3 regions of the Pseudomonas kurunegalensis genome follow, and region 2 is predicted to be linked to each of the others. Evidence: riboswitches for the same ligand, from Rfam matches in the RefSeq annotation. Region 2 holds a riboswitch; each other region holds the start of a gene.
The links. A riboswitch is a leader RNA that binds a small molecule or an ion and turns the genes downstream of it on or off. The one in region 2 is predicted to bind cobalamin.
Positions count from the first base shown of each region.

Region 1 (9,939 bases), 540 kb from region 2:
GGGCATGATCTTCAGCGATTGCTCATCCCGCCCATGGCGGGCCAGGCGGCCCTTGAGGTCGGCGTAAAAGGCCTGTGCGCGTGCCAGGCTGGGCTGGGCGGTGAACACCACTTCGGCGCTTTGGGCCGCCAGCTCGCGGCCGGTTTCGGACGAACCGGCCTGCACCAGCACCGGCCGCCCCTGTGGCGAGCGGGCGACATTGAGCGGGCCTTTGACACGAAAGTGTTCGCCGACATGGTCGATGGCCCGCACGGCTTGCGGGTCGTGGAACAGGCCACTGGCCTTGTCACGCACGAACGCGTCATCGGCCCAACTGTCCCACAGGCCTTGCACCACTTGCTGGATTTCCCGGGCACGGGCATAGCGTTCGGCATGCGGGATATGCGCCTGGCGGCCGAAGTTGCCGGCTTCGGCGGCAGCGTCGGAGGTGACCATGTTCCAGCCGGCACGGCCTGCGGACAGGTGGTCCAGGGAGGCGAACTTGCGTGCCACGTGATACGGCTCGTTGTAGCTGGTGGTGGCAGTGGCGATCAGGCCGATGCGATCGGTAACAGCACTGAGTGCCGACAGCAGCGTCAGTGGCTCGAAGTACACCGAACGGGCGCTGTGGCTGGCGAGTGCGTCACTGGGCGCAGCCACGCTGTCGGCGACGAACAAGGCATCGAAGCACGCGGCTTCGGCGATTTGCGCGGTGCGTTTGTAGGTGGCGAAGTCCAGCGGGTCGGCGGGTACGTCCGGGTGGCGCCAGGCGGCCACATGGTGACCGGTGGCCATGAGGAAGGCACCCAGGTTCATTTGGCGGGGCATTGAGTTCTCCTGAAAACCAGGTCGCTTTTTGTAGGAGCGGCCTTGTGTCGCGATCGGGCCGCAAAGCGGCCCCGGCAATTTAGGTGCAAACGCTGAAATCTGGGGCCGCTGTGCGGCCCTTCGCGACACAAGGCCGCTCCTACAGGGATCATGCGAGGCTTAGAAGTCCTTGCGCAGCTGCACGCCGAAGTAGCGCCCGTCATCCCGCGGTACCGAGCGGTAGATGTAGTCACCGCCACTGGCCAGCATCTGCGCATATGACTTGTCGCCCAGGTTCTTGCCCAGCAGCGCCACGCGCCAGCCGTCGTTGTAGTCGGCCAGGGCGATGCTGGCGTTCCAGATGCCGTAGGCGCCCTGCACGGTGTCCGGGTTCTGGTCGAGGCTGAACTGCACCGCGTCCTGCCAGCTGTAATCGCTGCTCAGTTCCACATCCAGGCCGTTGTCCAGCGGGATCACGTAATCGGCACGCAGGTAGGTCTTCCAGTCCGGCGTGAACGGCAAGCGGCCGCCATCGATGTTGCAACTGGCCGCCGCACCCGCCGGGCAGTTGAAGTGATCGACGCGGGCCTTGGTGTACGCCACGGCGGTCGACAGTTTCAGGCGCGAGGTGGCCTGGAAGCTGGCATCCAGCTCCACCCCCTGGGTCTTGACCTTGCCCGCGTTGACCAGGCGGGTCACCACCTGGTTGGCCACGGTGTCGTAGAAGTTGGCCTGATAGTTGTCGTAGTCGGTGTGGAATATGGCCAGGTTGGCGGTCAGGCGATTGTCCAGCGCCGTGCTTTTCAAACCGATTTCATAGGCATCGGAGGTCTCGGGTTTGAGCGCCTCGGTGTCGCGCGGCTGCATGTTGAAGAACACGTTGTAGGCCGGGCCTTTGTAGCCGCGCGAATAGGTGACGTAACCGGTCAGGTTGTCGTTGAAGTCGTATTGCAGGCCGGTCCGCCCGCTCCAGCCGTCCTCGTCCACCGACCCCGAGCTGGCGGTAGAGGGCTGAATGCCGGTTACAGCAGTGGCCGAGGTGGAGCCGCGGCGGTGGTCGTACTCGAGGTCGTCGTGGGTCCAGCGCAGGCCAAAAATGGCACGCAAGTCGTCAGTGAAATTGAACGTGTTCTCGCCGAACAGCGCGACACTGTCGTTGGTGGTGGAATAGTCGGCACGGCCACTATTGGCCACACCGCCGTTGACCGACAGGCGTTGGTAGGTCTCTTTGGACGTACCATGCATGTAGAAAGCACCCAGCACATATTCGTTGAACTGCCCTTTGGGCGAGGTCAGGCGAAACTCCTGGCTGTACTGGTCATAGTCCACCGTGCCTTTGTCGTGGGACGCGGTCAGTGGCAGCAAGGCGCGGCGGTCGCCGTCCTGGTACTGGGTGTTGTCCCAGCCGCGCCAGGCGCTGATCGACGTCAGGGTGTAGTCGCCCAGCTGCCAGTCCAGTTGCGCCGACAGCCCCTGGTTCTCGTCCTCGACGTGGGTCTTGAAATCGCTGTTGATGTCGCGGTTGTGGGCGCTTGGCGTCACCGGACGCAACTGGTTGGCGAAGGCGGCGCTGGCGCTGGTGATCACACCGCTGGGCAGGGTGTCTTCGCCTTTCATGTAGTCGGCGATCAGGGTCAGGCGCAGGTCTTCGTTGGGCTCGAACTCCAGCTTGCCGCGGGCGCCTTTGCGCGCGTAGCCATTGACGTCGTGGCCATTGGCAACGTTTTCGACATTGCCGTCATAGTCGCCCCACAGGGTGCTTAACGACCCCTTGAACTGCTCGCTCAGGCGCCCGCCAATACCGAAACGCAGGCGGTTCTCATCGCCACCACCAAAGTGCGAATAGTCCACATAACCCTGGGTCTGTTCAGGGATGGCCTTGCTGACCACGTTCAGCACGCCGGCCGAGGCGTTTTTGCCGAACAGTGTGCCCTGCGGCCCGCGCAGCACCTCGATACGTTCCAGGTCGAGCAGGTCGAGGGTCGACTGGCCCGGGCGGCCGAATACCACGCCATCGACCACCGTGGCCACGGTGGGCTCGACGCCCGGCGAGGTGGAAATGGTGCCCACGCCACGGATGAACAGCGAGGTATCCTTGTTCGAGGCCCCGGCGCGGTAATTGAGCGTAGGCACCTGCTGGACGATGCTGGCCACGTTGTTGCGGTTGTCTCGCTCCAGCTGCTCGCCATCGATCACCGACACTGCCACCGGCACTTCCTGCAATGTGGCTTCGCGGCGTGTGGCTGTCACGGTAACCGCACCCAGTGCAGTGGCCTGCGCAGCCCCCGTTTCAGCAGGCTCGGCTGCTTGGGCCCCCTGCCCGAAAGCGGCCAGCAGGATGGCTGCGGCCAGCGGCCGGCGTTGCGTAGCGGGAAAAGGTGTACGGTTTTTCTGCATGGTGCTCACTGCCTCGGGAAACCAGACCAGGCCCTCATTGACGGGGCCGACACGAAGTTGCTGTGGTTGTCTGGTCTCGCTCGTGCGAGTGGCAGGCGCTTGCCAACAGCAGCGCTTGTTAGCGCTAACATGAGCAAGTATCTGCGGCCATCGTTTAGCACGTCAAATACTTAAAAGTCAGATTTATATGCAATAAAGCTATTTGCCAATCGCTCATCCGTTAGCGCTACCATCGCGCCATTTCCACAGGAGGCAGCCCGGTGAGCCAGGCCAAGGATCCCCCCCGCAAGCGACGCGGCGCAGGCCGTGTCACCCTCGCCGAGGTGGCGCGGGCTGCTGAGGTTTCAGCCATCAGCGTGTCGCGCTACTTCAACCAGCCAGACCAGGTTTCACCGCCGTTGCGTGAACGTATCGAGGCCGCTGTACAGGCGCTGGGCTATGTCCCCAATCTGGTCGCCGGGGGGTTGGCCTCGGCGCGCGGGCGCATCGTGGGCATGGTGATCCCGAACATTTCCGGGCCGATCTTTGCCCAGACCATCCAGGCCTTCAGCGATACCCTCAGCCGGCATGGTTACCAGTTGCTGTTGGCGTCCAGCTATTTCAGCGAAGCGCAGGAAGAAAGCGCGGTGCGGGCGTTTCTTGGCTGGTCGCCGGCGGCGTTGGTGGTGACCAGCCATTTCCACAGCCCGGCCACGGAAAAGATGCTGGCCGACGCAGATGTGCCTGTGGTGGAAATCTGGGACTACCGCCCGGAGCGGGCGCCCTTGCAGGTGGGCTTCCTACATCACCAAGTGGGTGTACAAGCCTGCCGATATCTCCTGGACAAGGGCCATCGGCGCATCGCGTTCGTGCAAAACAGTGCAGCCGGCGACCTGAGTGCGCTGGAGCGGCGCGACGGCTATATCGAGGCACTGGGTGAAGCCGGGCTGGAGCCGTGGGTGTTCGTGCCCTCGGCAGACTGCGCGCCGTTCGAGGCGGGCAAGCAGGCGATGGAAGCATTGATCCGCCGCAATCCACGGCCTGAGGCGATCATCTTCGCCAATGACAACCTGGCGGCCGGCGCCCTGTTAGCCGGCCAGCGCGCCGGCTTGCGCCTGCCTGAAGACATGGCCATTGTCGGCTTTGGCGACTACCCCTTTGCCAACATGCTGCTGCCCAGCCTCACCACCCTGCGCCCGCCCTCCCGGGAGATTGGCGAAGTCGCGGCGCTGCGGGTGCTGCAGCACCTGGGTGTGCTGGCGTGTGACGGTGAGGTCCAGCGGCTGAACCTGTTGGCGTGCGAGTTGATTGCCCGCGAGAGCGCGTGATTCAGGGTACGGCCACTGAGGGTGGCATTGACGCCAAGCCCGCCCCATGCTCTCCTTATGCCTCACGTTCAGGTGCCCCCTTGGGGGTGAAACGGGAAACCGGTGCGTCGCAGGCCCTCCAACAGGGCCGGACAATCCCGGTGCTGCCCCCGCAACGGTAAGCGAGCGAAGCGTCTGTACCACTGTGCCCTTGTAATGCGGCATGGGAAGGTGACGCTTTCCAGGAGCCCTGCTCCTCCTCGCAAGCCCGGAGACCGGCCTGGCGTTCATGAACACCCCGCGGTGGGCGGGCGCTGTTGCATTCCCCTGGGCGACTACGCTCGGGGCTGCCGCGCCTGCCCATTGCCCACAAAAAGCAGAGGAACGCGTCATGCCCGTCACCAGCGCCAAGCAACACAGCCTTGCCACTCCTGTCACCCTCAGCCAGCGCATCGTCATCGCCGTCGGCGCCAGCCTGCTGGGCCTGTGCCTGGTGTACTTTGCCGGCTTCTCGCACATCGAGGCCGTGCACAACGCCGCCCACGACACCCGCCACAGCGCCGCCTTCCCCTGCCACTGAGTACGCCTGATGATCACGCGCATTGCCCGTACTGCGGGCTTCAGCGGGCTGCTTGCGGCCCTGTTGCTGACCTTGCTGCAAAGCTTCTGGGTCGCCCCGCTAATTCTTGAGGCGGAAACCTACGAGTCCTCGGCCCCTGCCGCCCACCACGAGCATGGCAGCGATGTGCCCGCCCATGAGCACAGCGCCGAAGCCTGGTCGCCGGAAGACGGCTGGCAGCGGGTGCTGTCCACCACGGGCGGCAACCTGGTGGTCGCGGTCGGCTTCGCCCTGATCCTTGCCGCCCTGTACAGCCTGCGTGAACCGACACGCGCCGGCACGGGTGCATGGTGGGGGCTGGCCGGCTTCGCCGTGTTCTGCCTTGCTCCGACCTTGGGCCTGCCACCCGAACTGCCCGGTACGGCAGCCGCCGACCTAGGGCAACGCCAAGCCTGGTGGATCGGCACAGCCAGTGCCACCGCACTGGGCCTGGCCTTGCTGGTGTTCGCTCGCCACTGGCTGCTGAAAGCGCTGGGCGCCGTGCTGCTGGTAATCCCCCATGTGATTGGCGCACCACAACCCGAAGTGCATGAAAGCCTGGCCCCAGAAGCACTGGAAACCCAGTTCAAAGTGGCCTCCTGGCTGACCAACGCCGCCTTCTGGCTGGCCTTGGGCCTGCTCAGCGCCTGGCTGTTCCGCCGTTCCAGCCGGGCCTGATGCCGCCCTTCTACGCCGGCTTTGGCTGCCGCCGGGGTTGCCCGGCGGATACCCTGCAACGCTTGCTGGACCAGGCCCTGGACAACCAGGGCCTGGCATTGGCCGACCTGCGCGGTATCGCCAGCATCAGCCTGAAGGCCGACGAACCTGGCTTGCTACAGATGGCCGATCGCCTCGGTTTGCCCTTGGTGCTGTACCATAGCGTGCAACTGCAACCTTACGAACCCCTGCTCAGCCACCGCTCCGCCGCCGCCCATGCCCACAGCGGCTGCTGGGGCGTGGCCGAGAGCGCAGCACTGGCGCTGGCCAGCCAGCACCTTGGCACGGCCAGGTTGCTGCTGCCCCGCCAGGTGCTTGGCCCGGCGACCCTCGCCCTGGCCGGCTGAGCGCTTCCCCCCTCTTTCCTGCAAGGACTTTCCATGACGGTCTATTTCATTGGCGCCGGTCCCGGCGACCCGGAACTGATCACGGTCAAGGGCCAACGGCTGATTCGCCAGTGCCCGGTGATTATCTACGCCGGCTCACTGGTACCCGCCGCCGTGCTCGAAGGCCATCAGGCCGAGACCGTGATCAACAGCGCCGAACTGCACCTGGAACAGATTGTCAGCGCCATGCGCACCGCCCACGAACAAGGTAAGGATGTAGCCCGTGTACACAGCGGCGACCCTGGCCTGTACGGCGCCATCGGCGAGCAGATCCGCCACCTGCAAGCGCTGGGCATCGATTACCAGATCATCCCCGGGGTCACCGCCACGGCAGCCAGCGCCGCCCTGCTCGGCTGCGAACTGACCCTGCCGCAGGTGGCGCAAACGGTGATCCTCACCCGTTACGGCGACAGCTCCCCCATGCCGCCCGGCGAGCAACTGGGTGACCTGGCGCGCCATGGCAGCACCTTGGCGATTCACCTGGGGGTCAAGCACCTCTCGCGCATTGTCGAAGAGCTGCTGCCACACTACGGCGCGCACTGCCCGGTAGCGGTGGTGCACCGGGCCACCTGGCCTGACCAGGACTGGGTACGTGGCAACCTCGGTGATATCGTCGAACGCGTCGCGGCCAAGCGTTTCCGGCGCACGGCACTGATCCTGGTAGGTCATGTGCTGGGGGATACGCTGTTCGCCGAGTCGGCCTTGTACCGTGCCGGCCATGCCCACCTGTATCGCCCAGCCGACTGAGCATTGCCAGCCTTGCCACGGGCGTAGCAGACTCCGGGTTCCCGCCTGCGAACAGGAGTTACGCCCATGCTGGAATTACGCCCCAACTGCGAGTGCTGCGATACCGACCTGCCCGGCGACAGCCCCGATGCGCTGATCTGCTCCTTCGAATGCACCTTCTGCCGCACCTGCGCCGAAACCCGCTTCCAGGGCCGTTGCCCGAACTGCTCGGGCCAGCTGGTGGCCCGCCCGACGCGGGTCGGCCAGGCATTGGCCAACAACCCTGCCTCGGCCCAGCGCATAACAAAACCGCACGCGGCCTGCGCCTGACCGACCGAAAGAAACCGGCATCATCGCTTTGATAGGGTGATGTCTTTCCTGCTTTTTGTAGGACTTTTCAACAACAAGTGCGGGGAATTTCAACACCTCTATACTCGGCATTACCAAACTTCGGGATTGGTCGTATCTTGCAGCGCTTCCGATTAACCCACTTGCAGACGTATTCCTGAGTGATCCAGGAAGCGGACCACATCCTGACAGGAGTTTTCCCCATGACAACCGTGCTGATCGTCGACGACCACCCTATCGTCCGGGTGTCCTTGCGCATATTGCTTGAACGCGAGCGCTTCCATGTCGTCGGCGAGGTCGGCAATGGCAGTGAAGTGGCGCAGGTGGCCCGCGAACTGCGCCCGGACGTCGTCATTCTCGACATCGGCCTGCCTGGGCTGGACGGCATGGAAGTCATCAAGCGCCTGCAGTGCCTGGAGCCGGTGCCGAAGATCATGGTATTGACCGGCCAGGCCACCGACCTGTACGTGCGACGCTGCCTGGATGCCGGTATCGGCGCTTTCGTCACCAAGGAAGAAGACCACGAAGCGCTGCTGTTTGCCCTCAAGGCCCTGATCAAAGGTTATTCGACCTTTCCGCAGATGTCGGTCAACAGCAATTCGCTGGAAAGCGAGCCCGTGCGCCTGGCCAGCCTCTCCAACCGGGAGATGGAAGTGCTGCGGCGCCTGGCGCGCGGCGAGAACAACAAGAATATCGGTACTTGCATGAACCTCAGCGCCAAGACCATCAGCACCTACCGGGGCCGCATCATGGAAAAACTCAAGACTGAATCACTGGTAGAAATGGTCGACCTGGCCAAACGCAACAGCGTTTATTGAGCGTTTGCACACCATGAAGCGCCTGCTGGCGAGCGTCTTTCTGGCTACCGGCTTACTCGCCTCGGTCGATCTGTTGGCCAGCAGCGAACCCCGGCAGTTGCTGGCCCGGTCGGCCAGTGCCGCCGCCCCCCTGTCGTTGTCCAGCGAAGACCGGCAATGGCTGCAGCGCCGCCAGCACCTGGTGCTGGGCAGCTCTCGGCCCGACTATCCACCGTTTGAAATCAACGTCAGCCAGCACGAATATGAAGGCCTTAGCGCCGATTACGCCGGGATTATCGCCGAGCAATTGGGTATTCCCGTCGAGGTACGGCGCTACGACAGCCGCCACGAAGCGATCACCGCCTTGCGTGAGGGCAGCATCGACCTGCTGGGCAGCTCCAATGCCTTCGAGGCCGCTGACGCCCAGCTTAGCCTCAGCACCCCCTATGCTGACGACCTCCCGGTCATCGTCACCCGCAAGGGGCACAGCCTGAAGGGCACGCCTGACCTCGCCGGCCTGCGCCTGGCCATGGTCGATCATTATCTGCCCGCCGCTGCCGTTCGAACGCTGTACCCCAAAGCGCAACTGAGCCTGTACCGCTCGACCCAAGCCGGGCTGGCCGCCGTCGAACTGGGCGAGGCGGATGCGTACTTGGGCGATGCCATCAGCACCGACTTTCTGATTGGCAGGAGTTACCAGGGCACGCTCAAAATCGATCACTTCTGCCAGGTGGCCCCCGGGGCTTTTGCCTTTGCCCTGGCCGATGACAACCCACGCATGCATCGTCTGGTCGACAAGGCGCTGGCGCGCATCAGCGAAAGCGAACGCCTGAACATCCTGCGCCGCTGGAGCAGCGGTAACACCAGCCTGCTGCTGCAGCGCCATCTCACTGCCTTGAGCGCAGAAGAAGAGGCCTGGATCGCCGCCAACCCCACCATCCGCGTGCTGGTCAATACCTCGCTGGCCCCCTTGACCTTCAACGACGCTCAGCATCGCCCCAGTGGCATAACCCTCGACCTGCTCAAGCAGATCTCGCTGCGCACGGGGCTGCAGTTCACACCCGTCGACAGTGCTTCAGCACAGGCCATGGTGGACCGCCTGGCCCGAGGCGAGGCGCAAATGATCGGGGCGCTGGGCTATGGTGCTGACCGTTTGAAGCAGTTGCGCTTCACCCGCCCCTATCTGGTCAGCCCACGCGTGCTCGTCACCCGCAGCGACGTCGAATCTCCCGCACAAGCCAAGGCCATGAACGGCAAGCGCATCGCCCTGGTGCGTGGCTCACCGCAACGGGCCATGCTGCAACAGCGCTACCCGCAGGCCAAGATAGTCGACGTGGACAACCCGCTCGGCCAGATGGAGGCCGTGGCCAACGGTACCGCCGACGTTGCCCTTAGCAGCCATATCAATGCCGCCTACTACATCAGCCATGTGTTCAAGGACCGCTTGCGCATCGCCAGCGTCCTTGACGACGAACCGGCCATCGCTGCCTTCGCCGTCGCCGCCGACCAGCCCCAGTTGCAGGCCATTCTCGACAAGGCGCTGCTGAGCATTCCGCCCGAAGAGCTCGATCAACTGATCAACCGCTGGCGTACCAGCACCCTGGTCAGCGACAGCCCCTGGCGCGACTACCGCACCTTGGCCTTGCAGGTGCTGGTGCTATCGGCCCTGCTGCTGGCCGGCGTCATATTCTGGAACAGCTACCTGCGCAAGCTGATCAACCAGCGTACAGAGGCCCAGCACGCGCTGCAGGCACAGTTGGCGCTGAGCCGCGGGCTGCTTGAGCAATTGCGCCAGGCCAAGGACGACGCCGAACAGGCCAGCCAGACCAAAAGCACGTTCCTGGCCACCATGAGCCACGAAATCCGTACCCCGATGAATGCCGTGATCGGCCTGCTGG
Region 1 is NZ_CP127871.1:2,746,996-2,756,934, reverse strand. It holds gene QQ992_RS12285 (LLM class flavin-dependent oxidoreductase) at 1-807, opposite strand, end outside; gene QQ992_RS12280 (TonB-dependent receptor) at 967-3,183, opposite strand; gene QQ992_RS12275 (LacI family DNA-binding transcriptional regulator) at 3,444-4,490, shown strand; cobalamin riboswitch at 4,544-4,767, shown strand; gene QQ992_RS12270 (CbtB domain-containing protein) at 4,861-5,049, shown strand; gene QQ992_RS12265 (CbtA family protein) at 5,059-5,745, shown strand; gene QQ992_RS12260 (cobalamin biosynthesis protein) at 5,745-6,131, shown strand; gene cobM (precorrin-4 C(11)-methyltransferase) at 6,165-6,917, shown strand; gene QQ992_RS12250 (DUF1272 domain-containing protein) at 6,984-7,226, shown strand; gene QQ992_RS12245 (response regulator transcription factor) at 7,448-8,062, shown strand; gene QQ992_RS12240 (transporter substrate-binding domain-containing protein) at 8,076-9,939, shown strand, end outside.
Region 1: another riboswitch for cobalamin. It lies ahead of QQ992_RS12270 (CbtB domain-containing protein); the one in region 2 lies ahead of QQ992_RS09990 (ABC transporter substrate-binding protein).

Region 2 (9,939 bases):
TTGCCAGAGTGGCCGGGCAATGGTCAGGGCCAGCCACCACAGCAGCAGGCAGCCCACCAGCGCGAAGGGCGCGGAGGTGCCGATCACGTTGAGGATCAGGTGGTTCAGCGGCGTGACGGTCTGTGCCAACGGCTGCTGCGCCACCACGCCCCAGCCGGCGCTGGGTATGGTGGCGTACCCGGCCAGCATTTCCACGCCCAGGCTGTTGGTCAGTTGCCGAGTACCGCTGTCCAGTGTCGCCAGTTGATCGACCAGCGCGTTGCCCTCCACCACGGTGCCTACCCGCTCGCTGTTGGGGTGGTACAGCAGGCGGCGGTTGCGGTCGACCACATACAGGTACGAGCCGTCCTTGTAGAAGTGTTCGCCCAGCAGGCTGTTGAGGATGTTGCGTTCTCGCAGGTACAGGCTGCCACCCACATACCCGAGGTAACGGCCGTTGCTGTCGAAAATGGGGTGCGACAACGCCACCACCAGGTTGTTGGCGGCCGACAGGTAGGGTGTGGAAACCAGAGGGCGGCGCTCGTGCAGTGCTTCCTGAGCACCCGGCGACTGCATACGGGTGCCGACAAAGTGGCGTAGTGAGGCTGGAGAAATCGCCAGCAGCACGCCGTTGGCATCGATCACGAACGTGGAGTTGAAGGCCATGCTCTGGCCCAGTACACGGTCGGTCTCCACCTGCAGTGCCGCAGCGTCGCTCAACTGGCGGCCCTGTACGCCGGCGCTGAATGAAAGCTGCTGCAAGGCGTTGCCGATGAAGGTCTCGGTGATGGTTGCCAGTTTCGTCGCATACACCCGGTTGGCTTCCAGGGCGTGGTCGATCAGCAGCTGGCGCTGCACCCGGTAGCTGGCGAAATAGCTGGCGCACAGCATGACCAGGGCCGTAAGGGCGCAGAGCACCAGAATGAGTGTTCGTAGATCCAGGCGCAATCCGTGCTTGGCGTGTGGCAATCCTGACCTCGGGCTTTGAAAATAGCTAAGAAATGGAAACAGCCTTACGTGCTAGCGCGTGGACGGGCGCTGCATTCAGGAGCCTGCCCTGTCCAGCGCATTCAGCTCGTCTTCCACCTGTTGCATGCGTCGCTCCACCAGCGCCTGCACCTTCACATCGCGGGCGGTTTCGCGCATCAGGGCGGTGAGCTTTTCGCTCAGGCGCCTGCCGGCTTCGGTGTCTTCCAGCGCGCGGGCCTTGGCCGGGTCCTGGGTGGCTTCGACGATGGTGGCGAACTCGGCATCGCTGAAATTCTTCTCGCTGTAGAGGCGGAACAGGTCCTGATGCTGGTCCTCGACGGTGAGGTATTTGCGCAGTACGCCCTGGATGGTGGCTTGCGACAGCTGCGGGTGAGTGCGGCCGAGCAGCGTGGCCATGCGCTCGATATTGTGCGTGTAGGCATCCTGCAGCGGTAGCTGGGCGAGGATCTGTTCTTCACGGGTGGGCTTCTGGTCGCAGGCGGTAAGGGCGGCAGTCAGCAGCAGGGGCAACAGCAACTTCTGGAAGCGAGGCATGGCGTGGCCTGGTCGGGCAGTGAAGACTGCCGATTATACCGATGTCCGCATGGCCGCGACGAGCCCCGTGATTTGCCTTGATCGGCACGCTGGTGTAGAACCCAGCCCTCCAACCATTGCCAGCAGCCCCATGCCGAACCGGACCCTGCAACCTGTCGCGCGCGTCGCCATTGCCGAAGTCGTGGCGTTTGTCGAAAGCGCTCGCCGCGAGCTGTTCCCGATGCTTGTCGCGGCCCCCTTGCCGCACGACCTTGCGCACTTTGCCGAAACCTACCTGGACGGCGCGGGCTGCTTTCTTGAAGCCCGCGATGACGGTCGGCTGGTCGCTGTGATCGGCTATGTGCCCTATGACCATCGTTTTGCCCAGCTTGACTATCACGCCGGGCGGGTAGTGGAGGTGGTGCGCCTGTTCGTGCTGCCGGCCTACCGCAGGCAGGGGCTGGCGGGCGCGTTGTTCAGTGCATTGCGCGAGCAGGCGGTGCAGGCGGGAATCGATTGCCTGTACCTGCATACGCATCCGTTTCTCCCGGGTGCGATTGCGTTCTGGGAACGGCACGGGTTTGCGGTGGTGGACGTGGAGCAAGACCCGGTCTGGCAGACCACGCACATGCAGCTTCGGCTGCGCTGATTTGTGGGAAAGCGCCTACAACGGCCTTTTCGGCGTGATCGACGCGTTCATTTTCAGGGCGGCGCGGCTTGCTTACCTTCCCTCATGCAAGGCTTTTTCACTGCACCCGAGGGAGACTCACGATGCCATACATGGCCGTGTACAAACTTAAACTGCTGGACGAGTTCGAGGACCGCAGCGACTTGTGGACCTTCGGCGATTTCGAGAACAAGTTGATGGACTTGTGGCGTGGCGCGACGCGGCATGATGCCAAAGGCATCATCAATGCGGCGCACAAGGAACGGCGCTGGCCGAGGACGGTGAAGCGCTACCTGCTCACCAATTACCGGGTATTTGGCAATGTCAGTTCGGAGCTTGAGCGGACGTTTGCCGAGGTGTTGGCGACGATGAGTGTGCAAGAACGGGCGGAGTGGGGCTTGCTGCCTGCTGCCGGCACGGTTGCCTGACAGACCCTGGGGCTGCCCGGCAGCCCCGATTCAGGCAATGCAGCCATCAGAACCCGCCCGACAACGGCCACTCCACCGCCAGGCGTATCTGGTCACCATCCAGCTCGGCCTGCGCCGTGTTCCCCCGGTGCACGTTATGCCGCAGCGAGAACGTGGTGCCCTTGGCCTTGCCACTCTGCACCACATACCGCGCCTCCAGGTCGCGTTCCCAATGTTTGCCACCCTTGCCATACCCCAGGTACGCATACCCGCCAGTCGGGTCGACATGCGTGCCGTCGATATCGAACCCGCGCACGTACAGCGCCGTCAGGTTCAGCCCTGGTACCCCATAGGCCCCCATGTTCAGGTCATAGCGTGCCTGCCATGACTTTTCGTTCGGTGCGTTGAAGTCCGACATCTGCACCGCGTTGGCAATGAAGATCGCGCCACGCGTCACGTAGTCGAACGGGGTGTTGCCGTCTACCTGCTGCCAGCCCAGGCTGAACCCGTGCGGCCCCTGGTTGTAACGCGAGATCAGGCTCCAGGTGGTGTTGTCGATGCGCCCGGACAGCGCCTTGCCGGTGTCGGTGGTGCGGTACAGGTTGAGGTCCAGGCTGACGCTGCGGCGGTCATCCAGGACATGGTTTAGCGTACTGCCCAGGTAATGCTGGTTCCAGCTGTCCTCGTAGCGCGAGGTGTACAGGCTGCCGCTGAAGGCAGCGCCCGGGTTCCAGACCACGCCGGCCAGGTCGAAGCTGTTGCCCTGCTTGCCATTGGAGTAGTTCACCACGAAGCCCTGATCGTGGCTTGTGGCATTGCGGTCGGTGCTCTCGTTGAAGTGCCCGGCCACCAGCTTGAGCGTGTCGAATTCGTTGCTGGTGAGGAAAAAGCCGGTTGCCGTCTCGGGTAGCAGGCGGCTGTCGGAAGAGCTGAATACCGGGGTCTTGACCCGTTGCTCACCGTAGGACAACACGGTGTTGGACATGCGCAACTTCAACGCCGCACCGGCACGGCTGTATTCGTTTTTCGGGTGCCCGTCGTTATCGACCCCCAGCAAGCGCGCCTTGCCCGCACGGCCGCCGCCACTGTCCAGTTGCACGCCCAGGTAGGCGTGGGCATCGACGCCGACACCAACCAGGCCTTGCGTAAAGCCAGACTGAAAGGTGCCCATCAAACCGTAGGCCCATTCCTCAGCCTTGCCACTGCGTTCGTTGCGCGGCTTGTAGGCATTGCGCGCTGCACTGTTACGCCCACCGTGCTTGTAGTCGCGCTGGTCGAACACGCTACGGTTGAGGATGCTCCAGCTGCCATCCTCCACAAAACCGTTGCTTTGCGACTGTGCGGAGTCGGCCTGGGCGAACGGCGCCAGCCCCAGCAGTGGCAGCGCCAACAACAACCGGCTCATTGCGCGGCCTCAAGCTTCTGCAACTGGGCAGCAAAGCGGACCTTGGCCCGGGCCGGCAAGTTGGCGGGCAGTTCGGTAGCCGATGCGTCACCTACCTGGATGACCATCACCATGCCCATCGCCAGGTGCGGAATGCACTGGATGCCGTACACGCCTGGCACGCTGAAGGTCTGTTCGAACGGCTGGTTCAGCTTACTCTTGAAGGGCTCGGCCCCGGCGGGCAGCAGGGCTGCCACGCTGGCCGCATTGTGCCCGCTCTGGGTGGGCAGGAAGCGCACGGTGTCGCCGGGCGCGATGCGCAAGTGGTCCGGCTCGTAAACCATCGCGCCTTCGCTGCCACGGTTGAGCATTTTCACTTCGTGCACGTCGGCCAGCGCGGCCGGAGCGAGCAGGGTGCTGGCAAGCAGCAAGGCGAGAGGGCGCAGCGGCATCGGTAGAACTTCCTGGTTCAGGGGGCGCGAAAGCGCAGGATGCGCGCGCCGTCGAAGGGGTCGGTGAGGTAATGGGCGTGGACGCCAAAGGTGTTCAGCAGGCGCTCGGGGGTGAGCACTTCAAGGGGTTTGCCCAGGGCGACCAGGTGGCCTTTGTCGAGTACGGCCACGCGGTCGCAGGTGAGCGCCTGGTTGAGGTCGTGCAGCGCTACCAGGGTGGTGACCGGCAGGGCCTGGACCTGTTGCAACAGGCTCAGCTGGTGCTGGATGTCCAGGTGGTTGGTCGGCTCGTCCAGCAGGAGTACTTGTGGCCGTTGCGCCAGGGCGCGGGCGATGTGCACGCGCTGGCGCTCGCCACCGGACAATGAGCCCCAAAGGCGTGTGCGCAGGTGCAGGGCGTCGAGGTCAGCCAGCGCCTGCTCGACGATGGCACGGTCTTCTTGTGAGAACGGAGCCAGTGCTGACAGCCAAGGTGTACGGCCCAAGGCCACGGCGTCGAACACACGGATTGCATCGAGGGTGTCGGCCTGTTGTTCGACCAGTGCCAGGGCCTGCGCCACACGGCGTCGGGGCAGCTGTGCCAGTGGTTCGCCCAGCAGGTGCACGCTGCCGCTGGCCGGCTTGCGCAGCCCGGCCAGCAACTTGAGCAGCGAAGACTTGCCTGAGCCGTTGGGGCCGACAATGCCCAGCGTTTCGCCCGCGACAACGTTCAGCTCGATACCGCTGAGCACGGTACTACCGGCCAGTTGCAACCCCAGGCCCTGGCAACTCAGGGGTGAAATCTGTACGGCGGTCATGACGGTCATGAGCGCCCCCGGCGGCTGACCAGAATCAGCGCGAAGACCGGTGCGCCGATCAGCGCGGTGACCACCCCCACAGGGATCACCTGGCCCGCAATCAAGGTGCGCGAAAGCACGTCGGCGGCAATCAGGAACAGCGCGCCACCCAGTGCGCTGGCGGGCAGCAGGCGGCTGTGCCCGGGGCCCAGCAGCAGGCGCAGGGCGTGGGGAATGACCAGCCCGACAAACCCGATGGCACCGACGATGGACACCATCACCGCCGTCACCAGCGCCGCGCAGCTGATCAGCAGTAGCTGGGTGCGCCGCACCGGGATGCCCAGCGAAGCAGCCGAATCGGCGCCGAAGGTAAAAGCATCCAGCGCACGGCGGTGCAACAGGCACACCACCAGGCCGAACAGTGCCACCGGCACGGCCAGCCACACCGATGGCCAACGCACCCCGCTGAGGTTGCCCATCAGCCAGAACAGGATGCCGCGTGCCTGTTCGGCAGTGGCCGACTTGGTGATCAGAAAGGCGGTCAGCGCGTTGAACAGTTGCGAGCCGGCAATGCCGGCAAGGATGACCTGAGCGTTGTTGTTGCCGGGGCCGGCCGCGCGGGCCAGTACCAGTACAAGGGTGAATGCGGCCAGTGCGCCGATGAACGCCCCGGCGGACATGCTCAATGCCAGGCCTCCCAGCCCCAGCAGGCCGACCAGTACCGCGCCGGTCGAGGCGCCGGCAGAAAGCCCCAGCAGATAAGGCTCGGCCAAGGGGTTGCGCAACAGCGCCTGGAGGATCACGCCACACGTCGCCAGGCCGGCACCGCAAGCAGCGGCGACCAGGGTGCGGGTAAGGCGGTAGTTCCAGACGATGCCGGCGTCGATCGGGTCGACCGGGTAGCCGGCCTGCCACAGGTGGTTGGCCAGCACCTGGCCAACCACACTGGGCGACAGGTTGGTTTCGCCAATGGCGGTGCCGGCCAGCAAGGCGGCCAGCAGGGCTGCAAGGGCGACCGCGATGCAAGGTAACAGGCGAATCATCACTGGGCTGCTTTACCGCTGGCAAAGGCTGCAGACAACGTCTGCAGGCCGCTGAACAGACGGATGCCGGCCTGCATGGCATCGGCGTCGAGGATGATGATGCGGTCGTGCTTCACCGCGTCCATGTTGCGGGTCACCGGGTCGCTACGCAGGAATTCGAGCTTTTTCTGGTAGTCGTCGGCGGGGAAGCGGCGGCGGTCCATGCGCGCGATGATCAGCCAGGTGGGGTTGGCCTTGGCCAAGGTTTCCCAGCCTACAGTGGGCCATTCCTCCGTGGACTCGACCACGTTGCGCACGCCCAGGGTGCGCAGCATGAAGTCGGCGACGCCCTGGCGGCCGGCCACGTACGGGTCGATGTCGAGGTCGGCGCTGGAGAACCAGAACAGTGCCGAGGTGGCGGACAGGTCCTTGCCCGCCAGTTGTGCCTTGGCGCTGTCCAGGCGGCCCTTGAGCTCGGCATTCAGGGCAGTGCCGCGGTCTTGCACATCGAAGATCTCGGCCAGCTGGCTGACGCTCTTGTAGATGCTGCCTACCTGGAACGCTTGCAGGCGAGTACCGTCGGCGCCGACCAGGTTGTCCTTGCCTTCGCAGTCCGAAGGCAGCAGGTAGGTGGGTATCTTCAGCTCGTCGAACTGTTCGCGGGTGCCGACCACACCCTGTGCGCCGACCATCCATTCGAACTGTACCGCGACCAGTTGCGGGCGCTTGCCCACTACGGCCTCGAAGCTTGGGTCGTTGTCAGCCAGGCGCGGCACCTTGTCGTTCTGCGCCTTGTATTCGGGCAGTACGTTGTTGAACCACAACGAGGTGCCAGCCAGTTTGTCACCCAGGCCCAGTGCGTAGAGCATTTCAGTGCCGGCCTGGCCGATGGTGACGGCGCGTTGCGGCGCCTGGGCGAACGTCTGCGGCCTGCCGCAATTCTCGACGGTAAGCGGGTAATGGGTGGCGGCGGCCTGGGCCAGGCCAGTGAGGCCAAGGCCGGCGAGCAGGGTGGCGAAACGGGGCAGCATGCTGGGCGATCTCCTATCGGACAGTTCGGGTGAGGAACGCACGGACAGGCATCGCCGCGCCCCGCCGTTGGCAGGGGCAACACGGATGGCCAATCCCGGACACCCCGCCGGTTGGTGAATGTAGGCCGGCAGGTCTCCTGACTGGTGCGTCATGGCCCGGCTCCAGCCTTCCCGGGCAATTACGCCCAGTGGCATCGATGGAGCAGGCTCGGCACCTACAGTTGCGGGGGCAGTTCCGTTTGGCCCGTGTTGGCGGGCCTGGGATTCCCTATTAATTCCGTGGTGGAAACCGGCGGCCCGCATGGTAGACCATCACGCCGCCGGGTGAAAACGCTTTTCAGAAGTACTTCAGCCAGGTGATGTCGCGACGGCGCGCTTTCAGGCGGGCGAACTTGCGCACCGGCAGGTACAGCGATGCGGCCAGCAGGATGGCGCTCAGCCACACGGCGGCGATGCCATCGAAACCGAAATAGTCGCCATGGTTGAGGCCGAACAGCGCCACGCTGGCCAGGTACAGCAGCTTCAGCACGTACAGGTGCAGCAGGTAGAAGAACATCGGCGCAGCACCAAACACCGCCAGCACGCTGATCCAGCGGGCCTGGCCGGCGCGTTCGAAGGCGCGCAGCAACAGCAGGCCGCAGCCCAGGGTCAGGGCCAGGAACAGCAGTGACGGCGGGTATTTGGTGATGTTGAAAAAGCTCATCAGGGTTTGCGTGAAGGTTGGGTAGCCGCTCCAGGGCGCCTCGCCATAGCCGTTGAACATACGCAACACGACAAAGCCCAGCAACGCGACCAGGCCGCCCAGCAGCAGACGGTGCTGACGTTCGCCGGCCTCGCTGCCTCGGGCGAACCACGGGCCCAGGCCGTAGCCCAGGGCGATGACGCCGATCCACGGCAGCACCGGGTAGGACGTGCGCAGGCGCAGGGTGTCGGAAAATTCCAGCCAGCCACGGTCATGCAGGATCGCCCACGGCACATGCAAGGCCGATTCCACGCCGAAGTGCAGGCCATCGAGCAGGTTATGGCCGGCGACGATGGTGGCGCCCAGGGCGAGCAGAGCGGCGCGTGGCAGCCATACCAGCAGCGACAGGGCGATCATGCTGATGCCAATCGCCCAGATGACTTGCAGGTAGATGACGCTGGGCGGCAGCTGAAAGGTCCAGGCGAAGTTGACCAGGGTGAACTCCAGCGCCACCAGAAACAGCCCGCGTTTGAACAGGAACGCCGACACATCGCCACGGCCCTGATGCTTTTCGCCGTACAGCCAGGCCGACAGGCCGGTCAGCAGGACGAACACCGGCGCGCAGAGGTGGGCCAACGTGCGGCTGATGAAGAGCGACGGCTCGGTGGTGTCGATGGCCATCGGGTCGCTAACCTGACGGTGCAGGAAGAAGGTTTCGCGGACGTGATCCAGGAGCATGAACAGAATCACCAGGCCGCGCAGGGCGTCGATGCTCTGCAGGCGCTGGGTGAGCAGGGTGGGGGTGGCGCTGGCGCTTGTCATGGAGGGTCGCTGATAGGAATGAATGTCATGTGAAACGTTATCTTATAACTAAATGATTACGGGTTGGTAGAGGTTTTTGTGTTACCTGTGCGGGCCTCTTCGCGGGTAAACCCGCTCCCACAGGAATATCACTGCCCCTGAGAGCTGTGCTGTACCTGTGGGAGCGGGTTTACCCGCGAAGAGGCCCGCACAGGCAATTCACATCAGAAACTGTAATCCACCGTCGCCAAATACGACCGTGGCATCCCCATCAACCACTGCTGTCCACTGAACGCCGACTGCACATACTCCCGGTCGAACAGGTTATTCAACTGCAACCCCAGCCGCACATCCGGCAGCACCTGCCAGGCGACGTTGGCATCGACCACGGTGTACCCAGGCGCGCTCTGGGTATTGGCAGTATTGGCAAAGCGCTCATCCACATAACGCGCACCAATGCCGGCCTCCACCTGCTGCCCGAAGCCTTTGCTCAGCCACAGGTTGGCAGTACGCCGTGGCACATTCGCCGGCCGATTGCCCGCACGGTCCTGCGCTGCACCGCCGACCATTTCGTCAAAGTCATCATACTTGGCGCGCACCAGCGACGCGTTCGCCGACACCTGCCACTGATGCGCCAGCGCCAGTTCCAGGGTCGCCTCCAGGCCATCGGACGTCTGCTGCCCGGCCTGCTGCTTCTCGTGGGTGATCGGGTCGTCCACCAGCAGCTTCTTCTTGACGATGTGGTAGGCCGCCAACGTCCATTCACCGCGACCGTCCCAGAAGCGTTGCTTCAGGCCCACCTCGGTCTGCTTCGCTTCGGTCAGGTCATAGTGCATCTGGGCCGGGCTGAGGCTGATGAGGTTGTTCACCCCATCCTCGCTGGTGGAGTACTGGCCGTACAGCGACAGGTCGTCGGTAAACGCATACACCAGGCCGACGCGCCAGTTGCCGCCTTGCAGGCTGTGGTCGCTGCGGCTGCCATCGACCAGGTTGTCGCGGTCGATGTGGTTCTGGTCGCGGCGCACGCCCGTGACCAACGACAACCGATCGCTCAGCTGCAGGCGGTTCTCGGCGAACAAGGCGAAGGTGTGGGTGGTGGACAAGGTTTGCGGGCGCAGGGGCGAGGCGCTGTGGAACCACCCAGGCTGCGGCTGCCACGGGTCGATGTAGTCGCCGCCCACATCGTTGTAGGGGGCATTGCTGTCGACGTTGAAACGCACCTTGTTGTACTCGGC
Region 2 is NZ_CP127871.1:2,208,820-2,218,758, forward strand. It holds gene QQ992_RS09950 (sensor domain-containing diguanylate cyclase) at 1-948, opposite strand, end outside; gene QQ992_RS09955 (hypothetical protein) at 1,024-1,503, opposite strand; gene QQ992_RS09960 (GNAT family N-acetyltransferase) at 1,634-2,131, shown strand; gene QQ992_RS09965 (hypothetical protein) at 2,254-2,577, shown strand; gene QQ992_RS09970 (OprD family porin) at 2,624-3,961, opposite strand; gene QQ992_RS09975 (pseudoazurin) at 3,958-4,392, opposite strand; gene QQ992_RS09980 (ABC transporter ATP-binding protein) at 4,410-5,198, opposite strand; gene QQ992_RS09985 (FecCD family ABC transporter permease) at 5,195-6,211, opposite strand; gene QQ992_RS09990 (ABC transporter substrate-binding protein) at 6,211-7,221, opposite strand; cobalamin riboswitch at 7,332-7,530, opposite strand; gene QQ992_RS09995 (acetyltransferase domain-containing protein) at 7,559-8,725, opposite strand; gene QQ992_RS10000 (TonB-dependent receptor) at 8,929-9,939, opposite strand, start outside.

Region 3 (9,939 bases), 410 kb from region 2:
CGCAGCTACGCTGCATGCGGGCGGCGTTCTGGTCCGGGCGGAACAGGTTGATCGAGCCGTCCTTGCAACGGTAGGCCTTCAGGCCTTCGAAGCACTGCTGGCCGTAGTGCAGGGCAGTGGAGCCCTCACTGATGTGCAGTACGTTGTCTTCGGTCAGGGTGCCTTTGTCCCACTCGCCATTGCGCCATACGGACAGGTAGCGTTTGTCGGTCTTGATGTAGTCGAAACCCAGCTTGTCCCAATTAATGCTTTCGTTGCTCATGACACCCTCATTGTCTTGCAAGTGCCCGATCGCTCGGGCTGCTGTTATATGCGCACCACGCCACCATAATACATCCGTGGCGGATCGGGAACGGCCAGTCACGAATTGATAGCCTGCGATGCATTTTTTTCGGTATCTACAACTGCAGGTACTCATCCAGTGCCAGGTTTTGCAGCAGTACTGCATCATGGGATGCCACCATGAGCGCCCCGCCAAACTGCCCCAGCATACGCTCCAGTGCCGCCAGTGACGGCAGGTCCAGGTGGTTGCCGGGCTCGTCCAGCAGTAACAGGTCGAGCGGGCGTTCGCGGTACAGCACGGCGGCCAGTGCCGCCTTCATCCGTTCTCCGCCGCTGAGCAGGCTGCTGGGCAGTTCGATACGGGCTGCATCCAGCCCGAGCTGCGCCAGGCGGCTGCGTAATTCGCCCTGGGCCATTGCCGGGTTGGCCTTGCCCAGGTGGTCGAGCACACTGCTGTGGCCGCATAGCGTGCTGCAATGCTGGTCGAGCAGGGCCGTCTCGCCCGTGAGGCGCACGTTGTCAGGCGATGCCGGTAATTCCCCGTTCAGCAGCCTGAGCAGGGTGGACTTGCCGCTGCCATTGGCCCCGACCAAACCCACCCGCTGGCCCAGGCACACGCGCAGGTCGAGCGGTTTGCGGGTGCCACGGGGCAGGCGAAGCGCCTGGAGGGCCAGCACTTCGCGGCCTGCATGGCGCTGAGGTGTGGGGGCATGCAAGGTAATGGCGGTGTCCTGCTCGACCTTGCGGGCGGCATCGCGCACTTGGTCATGCAAGGCCTGCCGGGCTTCGCCGTGGTCGCGGCGCTGCTTGCCCGCCGTGACCTGGCTGCGCTCCTGCTGGCGATCGACCAGGATTTTGGCCTGATTGGCGTGCCTGGCCTGGCGCCCGGCCCGGGCCTGATGGCGCTCCAGGTCTTCGCGCTGGCGTTGCAGTTCACGGGCCTGGCGTTGCTGTGCCTGCTTCAACCGGGCGAGTTGCTGCTGGGCCTGGGTTGTCTGGCTGGCCTTTTGTTCTGTATAGAAGCTGTAATTGCCGCCATAGGCCTGCAACCCCAGGCTGGACAGCTCGACGATACGCACCATGTGCCCCAGCAGGCTGCGGTCGTGGCTGATCACCAGCAGGCCCCGGTCCCAGGCTTCGATCATGCCCAGCAGCTGAGCGCGGGCTTCGCTGTCCAGGTGATTGCTGGGTTCGTCGAGAATCAGGTAGTCGGCATTGCTCAGCCACGCGCCAATCAGCGCGACGCGCATGGCCTGGCCACCGCTCAGGCTGTTGGCGGGCTGACGCCAGTCGAGTTGGCCCAGACCGTGGCGCTGCAGGTGCGCCTGCAATTGCTCGCGGATATCCCAGCGCTCGCCTACGGTGTCGAAATCCTGGGGGGTGATGCTGCCTTGCTCGATACGCGCCAGCGCTGCGATCAGCGTGCCGGCCTGGGCCAGGTCGGCAACCGTGGCGCTCTGCTCGATCACCTGCTGGTTCAGCAGGTGAATACGGCCAAGGCGTCGACAATGGCCGCTGCTCGGTTCGCGCTGGCCGGCCAGAATTTGCCCGAGCAAACTCTTGCCCACACCATTGCGCCCGACCAGGCCAGTGCGGCGGTGGTCAAAGGTTTCGTTAAGGTCGGTAAACAGCTGCCTGCCATCCGGCAAGGTCAGAGAGACGCTGTCCAGCGTCAGGATTGACGTGTTCGTCATGCACAACTCCACAAATGCCGCGACATCTCCGGAGCGAACCGGAGGCTGAAGACTGGCCGTCGAAGGGGACGGCGGCATTAGTGGCGCATTGGACGAACACCTCGTGATGGGGTGAATGGGGATCCTAATGGAATGGCGGGGGCGGGTAAACCACTGCGCGTTGTAATTTTATGAGGGTCGAAGGCGTTCTCCACGGCATTTTTGGCGCCTGTGAGATCGAGCGCCGCGCGGGCGGCGCTCGATCTCACAGGCGCAGCAGGACTTCAGTCAATCCCTTCAAGGGTTGGCCTCGTCATCGATCTGCTGGCAAAAGCGCAGGCGGTTGCCAAACGGGTCATACACCTGCATCTGCAGGCCCCAGTCCAGGCGTTCGGCTTCGGGGCGAGCGTAGCCGTACTGTTTAGCCTGCAGTTCACGCTCCAGCGCGCGCAGGTCGTCGATGCGGGCGAACACGGTGGAGCCGGGACAGGCGTCACCGTGGTGCTCGGAAAGGTGCAAAATCAGCCCGTCGCGGTGAATTTGCACATACAGGGGCAGGTCCGGGCTGAAGCGGTGCTCCCAGTCCACGCTGAAACCGAGGAAATCAAGGTAGAACTCCTTGGCCTTGTCGACCGAGAAGATGCGCAGTACCGGTATGGCGGGGGCGAGGTGCATGGGGCGTCCTTGACCGTGGGTGAAGGCGCCACTGTAACGCAGTTGGGTGCCTTGTGGTCAGCCAGCGCTGCGCAACGGTTGACCACCCGCCAGCCACTGCGTAGCCTTGCCACTTCGAGGTTCTTCGGCCAGGCCGAAGCTAAGACGGGAACGCGGTACAAGCCGCGGCTGCCCCCGCAACTGTAAGCACCGATAACGGATCGACACAGCCACTGCGCCCGCGCGCGGGAAGGCGTCATCCCGCCACAGCCTGCTGTTTGCCAGGCCTATGGAACGGTGCGAGCCAGGAGACCTGCCTCGTCACGTTTTCGACTTTAAACCGGGCGGGGTGATCCGGTGGCGAACAAGCCCGGCCGGCCTGGCCCGTGGCTGTCGTCCTGCATGCCCGCGCCACACTGCCAAGGGCACTGCGACATGAAAACACTGGCCAAGCTCCCCGTTACCATCGTCACCGGCTTCCTCGGCTCGGGCAAGACCACCTTGCTGCGCCACATGCTCGACAACGCCCAGGGCCGTCGCATTGCGGTCATCGTCAACGAATTCGGCGAACTGGGCATCGACGGCGAAATCCTCAAGCAGTGCAGCATCGGCTGCACCGAAGAAGAAGCCAGTGGCCGCGTCTACGAGCTGGCCAACGGCTGCCTGTGCTGCACCGTGCAGGAAGAGTTCTTCCCGGTGATGCGCGAGCTGGTGGCACGCCGTGGCGACCTGGACCACATCCTGATCGAAACCAGCGGCCTGGCCCTGCCCAAACCGCTGGTGCAAGCCTTCCAGTGGCCAGAAATCCGCAATGCCTGCACCGTCGATGCGGTCATCACCGTAGTCGACAGCCCGGCCGTGGCGGCCGGTACGTTCGCTGCCTACCCGGACCAGGTCGATGCCCAGCGCAAGCTCGACCCTAACCTGGACCACGAATCGCCCCTGCACGAACTGTTCGCCGACCAGTTGGCCAGCGCCGACCTGGTGGTACTGAACAAGGCTGACCTGATCGATGCCGAAGGCCTGGCCAAGGTCCGTGCCGAAGTGGCCGAAGAGCTGCCGCCAGCCGTCAAGGTGATCGAAGCCAGCAGCGGCAAGCTGCCGCTGGACGTGCTGCTGGGCGTGGGCGCCGAGTCCGAAGTGCACATCGATGGCCGCCGTACCCACCATGACTCGCACCACGACGGTGACGACCATGATGATCATGACCACGATGCCTTCGATTCCATCTCCATCGACCTGCCGGAAGCCGACGAAAGCCTGCTGCTCGACGCCCTGACCCAGCTGGTGGTCGAGTTCGGCATCCTGCGCGCCAAAGGCTTCGCCGCTATCCCGGGCAAACCGATGCGCCTGCTGGTGCAAGGCGTGGGGACCCGTTTCGACAAGCACTTCGACCGCGCCTGGCGTGCCGACGAGCCACGCATCACCCGCCTGGTGCTGATCGGCCAGGACCTCGATGCAGCCCAACTGGAAGCGCGCCTGCGCCAGGCCCTGGGCGCCTGACCCATGCACCTGCTGCGGACCCAGCCCGGCGGCTTCGTGCCGGATGACAGCATTGCCGACCTCGGCCAGACACCCGCCGAGCTGGTGATTCTCTGCAGCGGCGATTCACACCTGGCAATGCTCGCCGATACCGCCGAGCAATTGCCAGACGACTTCCCCAGCCTGCGTCTGGCCAACCCGATGCAGGTGCAAAACCACGCGTCGGTCGACCTGTATGTCGACCAGGTGCTGCGCCATGCCAAAGTCATCCTGGTGTCGCTGCACGGCGGCGTCGGTTACTGGCGCTATGGCGTCGAGCAACTGGTCGAGCTGGCCGCCCGTGGCGTGCAGCTGATTCTGGTGCCGGGCGATGACCGCCCGGACCCGGAGCTGACCTCCCTGGGCACTGTCGGTGGCGAGCAGGCCGAACGCCTCTGGCATTACTTGCGCCAGGGCGGCAAGGCCAACGCCATCAACCTGTTCAACTGCCTGGCCAGCCAGTGGCTGGGCCGTGACTATGCCTGGGAGGAGCCGCAGCCCTTGCCGCGCACGGCGGTGTATCACCCGGCCAAGGGCAGCACCACGCTGGAAGACTGGTACCCGCATTGGCACCCCGAGCACCCGGTAGCGCCGCTGCTGTTTTATCGCTCGCACTTGCAGGCGGCCAACACCGCGTTTATCGACGTGTTCTGCCAGCGCCTGCAGGCTGCCGGGCTGAACCCGTTGCCGATCGCGGTGGCCAGCCTCAAGGAAAGCGCCTGCCTGGAGCAGGTCGAAGCCTGGCTGGACGAGGTCGGCGCCGAAGTGCTGGTCAATACCACAGGCTTTGCCCTGTCCAGCCCCGAGCGCCCCAACCTGCGCCCGTTCCGCCGCGACATCCCGGTATTGCAGGCCATTTGCGCACAGGACAACCAGCCCGGCTGGGAAGCCAGCGAGCAGGGGTTGGGTGCGCGCGACTTGGCCATGCACATTGCCTTGCCTGAGCTGGACGGGCGCATCATCACCCGGCCGGTCAGTTTCAAGGACATGGCCTGGCGCAGCGAGCGCAGCCAGTCCGATGTGGTGTGCTACCGCGCCCACCCCGAACGCATGGACTTCGTGGCCGAGCTGGCCCGCCGCTGGGTTGAGCTGGCGCGCCTGCCCAATGCGCAGAAGCGCGTGGCCCTGGTGCTGGCCAACTACCCAACCCGCGATGGCCGCATTGGCAATGGCGTCGGCCTGGACACACCTGCCGCCGCCTTGAACATTCTCAAGGCACTGCAGGCCGAAGGCTATCCGTTGGCCGAATTGCCGGGCAGCGGCACGCAATTGATCCACCAGCTGCTTGGCGGCGTGACCAATGACCTCGACCACCTCGACCTGCGCCCCTGCGCCCAGAGCCTGAGCCTGGCCGATTACCAGATTGCCTTCGAGCGCTTGCCCGAGGCCAACCGCCAGGCCGTACTTGAGCGTTGGGGACCGCCCGAGCAGGACCCGATGTACCGCAGCGGCCGGCTGATGGTGGCTGGCTTGCGCTATGGCCTGACCTTCGTCGGCATTCAGCCAGCCCGGGGCTACCAGGTAGACCCGAGCGCGGTCTACCACGACCCCGACCTGGTGCCGCCGCATGGCTACCTGGCGTTTCACTTCTGGCTACGCCATGCCTTTGCCGCCGATGCAGTGATCCACGTCGGCAAGCACGGCAACCTCGAATGGCTACCCGGCAAGGGCGTCGGCTTGTCGGCGCAGTGCTGGCCGGACGCCTTGCTCGGCCCGTTGCCGAATATTTACCCGTTCATCGTCAACGACCCCGGCGAGGGCGCCCAGGCCAAGCGCCGTACCCAGGCGGTGATCATCGACCACCTGATGCCGCCGCTGACCCGCGCCGAAACCTATGGCCCGTTGCGCCACCTGGAGCAGCTGGCCGACGAGTTCTATGAAGCGCAGATGCTCGACCCACGGCGTGCCCGCGAGTTGCAGCGCGACATCCTGGAGTTGGTCAAGGCCAACCACATCGACCGCGAGCTGCAGCTGGAAGGGCAGCTGGACGATGCCGCCATATGGCTGCCGCGCCTGGACACCTACCTGTGCGACCTGAAGGAATCGCAGATTCGCGACGGTCTGCACGTGTTCGGCCAGTCGCCCGAAGGCCGCTTGCGGCTGGATACCTTGCTGGCGCTGTTGCGGGTTGAGCGGGGCGACGGGCGCGGCGGCAATGCCAGCCTGTTGCGTGCCCTGGCCAAAGCCCTGGTGCCGGGCTTCGATCCGCTCGATTGCGAGCTTGGGCAGCCGTGGCAGGGCGCACGCCCAGCGCAATTGCAGGCCATGAGCAGCGATCCGTGGCGCACCTGTGGAGATACCCGCGAGCGCCTTGAGCTGTTGGCACTTCAAGTGATCAGCCAGGCCTTGGCCGGCACGGTACCGCTACCCGAGCAGAACGAATGGCAGCTTGTGCACGACGTGGTGCAGGCCTTGCGCGAAGCGGTAGCCCCTAGCCTGGACGCTTGCGGCGCAGCCGAAATGAATGGCCTGCTGGCAGCGCTTGCCGGGCGCTTCGTGCCCGCAGGCCCTAGCGGTGCGCCTAGCCGTGGTCGCCTCGACGTGCTGCCCACCGGCCGCAACTTCTACACCGTGGACGTGCGCAACCTGCCCACCACCACGGCCTGGCGCCTGGGCTTCGCCTCGGCCAACCTGATCCTTGAGCGGCACCTGCAGGACCACGGCGACCACCTGCGCCAGCTTGGCCTGTCGGTGTGGGGGACGGCGACCATGCGTACGGGCGGCGACGACATCGCCCAAGCCATGGCATTGATGGGCGTGCGACCGGTGTGGGCCGCTGGCAGCCAGCGTGTCGACGACTTCGAAATCCTGCCGTTGAGCCTGCTCGACCGCCCTCGGGTGGATGTGACCTTGCGCGTTTCGGGCTTTTTCCGTGATGCCTTCGGCAACCTCATCCGCCTGTTCGATGCGGCGGTGCAGGCCGTCGCTGCGCTGGATGAACCCGACGACCTCAACCCTTTGGCCGCCCGTGTACGCAGCGAGCGTGCCGCGCTGCAGGCGCAAGGCGTGGACGCCGAGCAGGCTTCGCGCCAGGCGGGCTGGCGGGTGTTCGGGGCAAAGCCTGGGGCCTACGGCGCCGGGGTGCAGAACGCCATCGACGGGCGCCTGTGGCACAGCCGCGACGACCTGGCCGAGGTGTACCTCAACCACGGCGGTTACGCTTACGGCGCCCGTGACGACGGCACCCCGGCCCGCGCCCAGTTCGCCCAGCGCCTGGCCAAGGTGCAGGCGGTGCTGCAGAACCAGGACAACCACGAGCACGACCTGCTCGACTCCAACGATTACTACCAGTTCCAGGGCGGCATGCTGGCCGCGTCGGAAACCCTGTCCGGTGCTACCGTGGCCAGCTACCACGGCGACCACAGCCAGGCCGACCGACCGCGCATCCGTACCCTCAAGGAAGAGTTGAACCGGGTTATCCGCGCCCGTGCGCTGAACCCCAAGTGGATCGATGGGGTGAAGCGCCACGGTTACAAAGGCGCCTTCGAAATGGCGGCGACGGTCGACAACCTGTTCGCCTTCGACGCCACCACGCACCTGATCGACGACCATCATTACCAGGGGCTCGCCGATGCCTACGTGCTCGACCCGGCGACCCGCGACTTCATGCGCGAGCACAACCCCGAGGCCCTGCGCGACCTGACCGAGCGCCTGTTGGAGGCCCAGCAGCGGGGCCTGTGGCAAGCGCCGGGTGAGTATCGCGAAGCCCTTGAGGAGCAACTGCTCGACGGCGAGGAACAGGCTTGAAATGAGTGAACCCGTACAATTTCCGCTGGCCGCGGTGGTCGGTGCCGACGACCTGAAGCTGGCGCTGTGCCTGACGGCCATCGACCCGAAAATCGGCGGTGTGCTGATCGAAGGGCCGCGCGGCATGGCCAAGAGTACGCTGGCCCGTGGCCTGGCTGACCTGCTAGGCGAGGGGCCATTCGTCACCTTGCCGCTGGGTGCCAGCGAGGAACGGCTGGTCGGCACCCTGGACTTGGGCGCCGCGCTGGGGCAGGGCAAGGCGCAGTTCTCCCCGGGCGTGCTGGCCCAGGCTGACGGTGGCGTGCTGTATGTCGATGAGGTCAACCTGCTGCCCGACACCCTGGTCGACCTGTTGCTCGACGTGGCGGCCAGTGGCACCAACCGTATCGAGCGTGACGGCATCTCGCACCGGCACAGTGCCCGTTTCGTACTGATCGGCACCATGAACCCTGAAGAGGGCGAGCTGCGCCCGCAACTGCTCGACCGCTTTGGCCTGAATGTGGCCCTGGAAGGTTCGCCCGAGCCTGAGGCGCGTCAGCAGATCATTCGCCGTCGTCTGGCCTTCGACAGCGACCCGCACGCCTTCTGTGCCCACTGGGCTACGGCCCAGGCGCAGTTGCGCGAACGCTGCCAGGCGGCACGCCGGGCCTTGACCGGCATAGCGCTGGACGACCAGGCGCTGTCGTGGATCACCGAGCGCTGCTATGCCGCTGGCGTCGATGGCCTGCGCGCAGACCTGGTGTGGCTGCGCGCTGCGCGCGCCCACTGCGCCTGGCGCGGGGGGGCGGCTATTGATGAAGCGGATGTCGACGCGGTGGCCGAGTTTGCCTTGCGCCATCGTCGCCAAGTGGCGCCCCAGGCCCCTTCGCCGTCGGCGCCGCCGCAGCCCGATCAGCAGGGTGCCAGTAACCTTGGCGAACAGGGCGGGCAGGGTGACTGGGGGGCGTTGCCGGCGCAGCCGGTGGCCAGCGGTGCCCGCCGCGAGGTGCCGAACTGGGCAAAAAAGCCCTGAGCATTCGCCAGCCACCTGCCAAAGGGGCGGATGCCAGACCTGGCGCAGGCAAGCAGTGCGGGGCCAGCCGTGGCCGGGCACGCAATGCGGCGAGCGGTCGGGTGGCCTGGCTGCCGACTTTGCTCAAGGGGCGGCCACGGTTGCCCCAGGACCTGTGCTGGCAGCAGCGCCAGGCCAGGCCCGCAGAGCTATGGCTGGTGATTGTCGATGCCTCGGCCTCCACCCGTCGCCATCAGGCACTGGCGCAAACCAAAGGGCTGCTGGCAGCCCTGTTCGACCAGGCTTACCGCCAGCGCGCCCGGTTGGCCCTGCTCACCGCCAGCGGGCAAACGCCACAATGGCAACGCCACGGCCTGAAGGCCTCGGCGGCCTTGCAGCCCTGGCTGCAGGCCTTGGGTGCCGGTGGCGGTACGCCGCTGATCGCCGCGTTGGAACAGGCTCGGCACTGGCTTCTGGCGCGCCAGCGCGCCCATCCGACTGAAGCCATACGCTGCCTGGTCTTTACCGACGGTCGCCTGCAACATTGGAATGCCGTGCAGCCCATGCCCTGTGCAACGTTATTGGTGGATATGGAACTTGCCCCCGTTCGTCTCGGGCGCGCACAGCGTCTGGCTGAGCAATTGCAGGCCGATTACCAGCACTTGCAGCACTTCAAAGTCTTGGACTGAACCGTATTGGCGCGACACTATGTCGCAATGGGAAAGTTGCCAGAACAGCAACTTTGCATGCAAACAAGTGCGTGACGTTGCACGCACTTGAATTGCCGGGCGTTATTACTTCGGCATCGACCACGGTTGCAGGTCGTACCCTTTTTCGCACAGTTCGGCGCGCACTTCCTCGATCAGGCTGGCCCACTGGGCCGGGTCTGAATAGATACGCGAGGACACTTGTTTGCTGCCGATGCGGGTGCTGGTCCGGTCGATCACTGCCAGGCTCAGTTCACCAGTACCGTTGGGTGCATCCCAGGCTACGCACTGGAAAGGTTCGAAGGCGTGGTCGGCAATCAGCAGTGCTTCGTTGACACGGAGCGGGGCATTCATGGTTCGGTCT
Region 3 is NZ_CP127871.1:2,616,917-2,626,855, forward strand. It holds gene QQ992_RS11720 (branched-chain amino acid aminotransferase) at 1-262, opposite strand, end outside; gene QQ992_RS11725 (ATP-binding cassette domain-containing protein) at 399-1,976, opposite strand; gene QQ992_RS11730 (glyoxalase superfamily protein) at 2,253-2,630, opposite strand; cobalamin riboswitch at 2,731-2,944, shown strand; gene cobW (cobalamin biosynthesis protein CobW) at 3,045-4,112, shown strand; gene cobN (cobaltochelatase subunit CobN) at 4,116-7,877, shown strand; gene QQ992_RS11745 (magnesium chelatase ATPase subunit I) at 7,879-8,889, shown strand; gene QQ992_RS11750 (vWA domain-containing protein) at 8,991-9,557, shown strand; gene QQ992_RS11755 (hypothetical protein) at 9,663-9,929, opposite strand.
Region 3: another riboswitch for cobalamin. It lies ahead of cobW (cobalamin biosynthesis protein CobW); the one in region 2 lies ahead of QQ992_RS09990 (ABC transporter substrate-binding protein).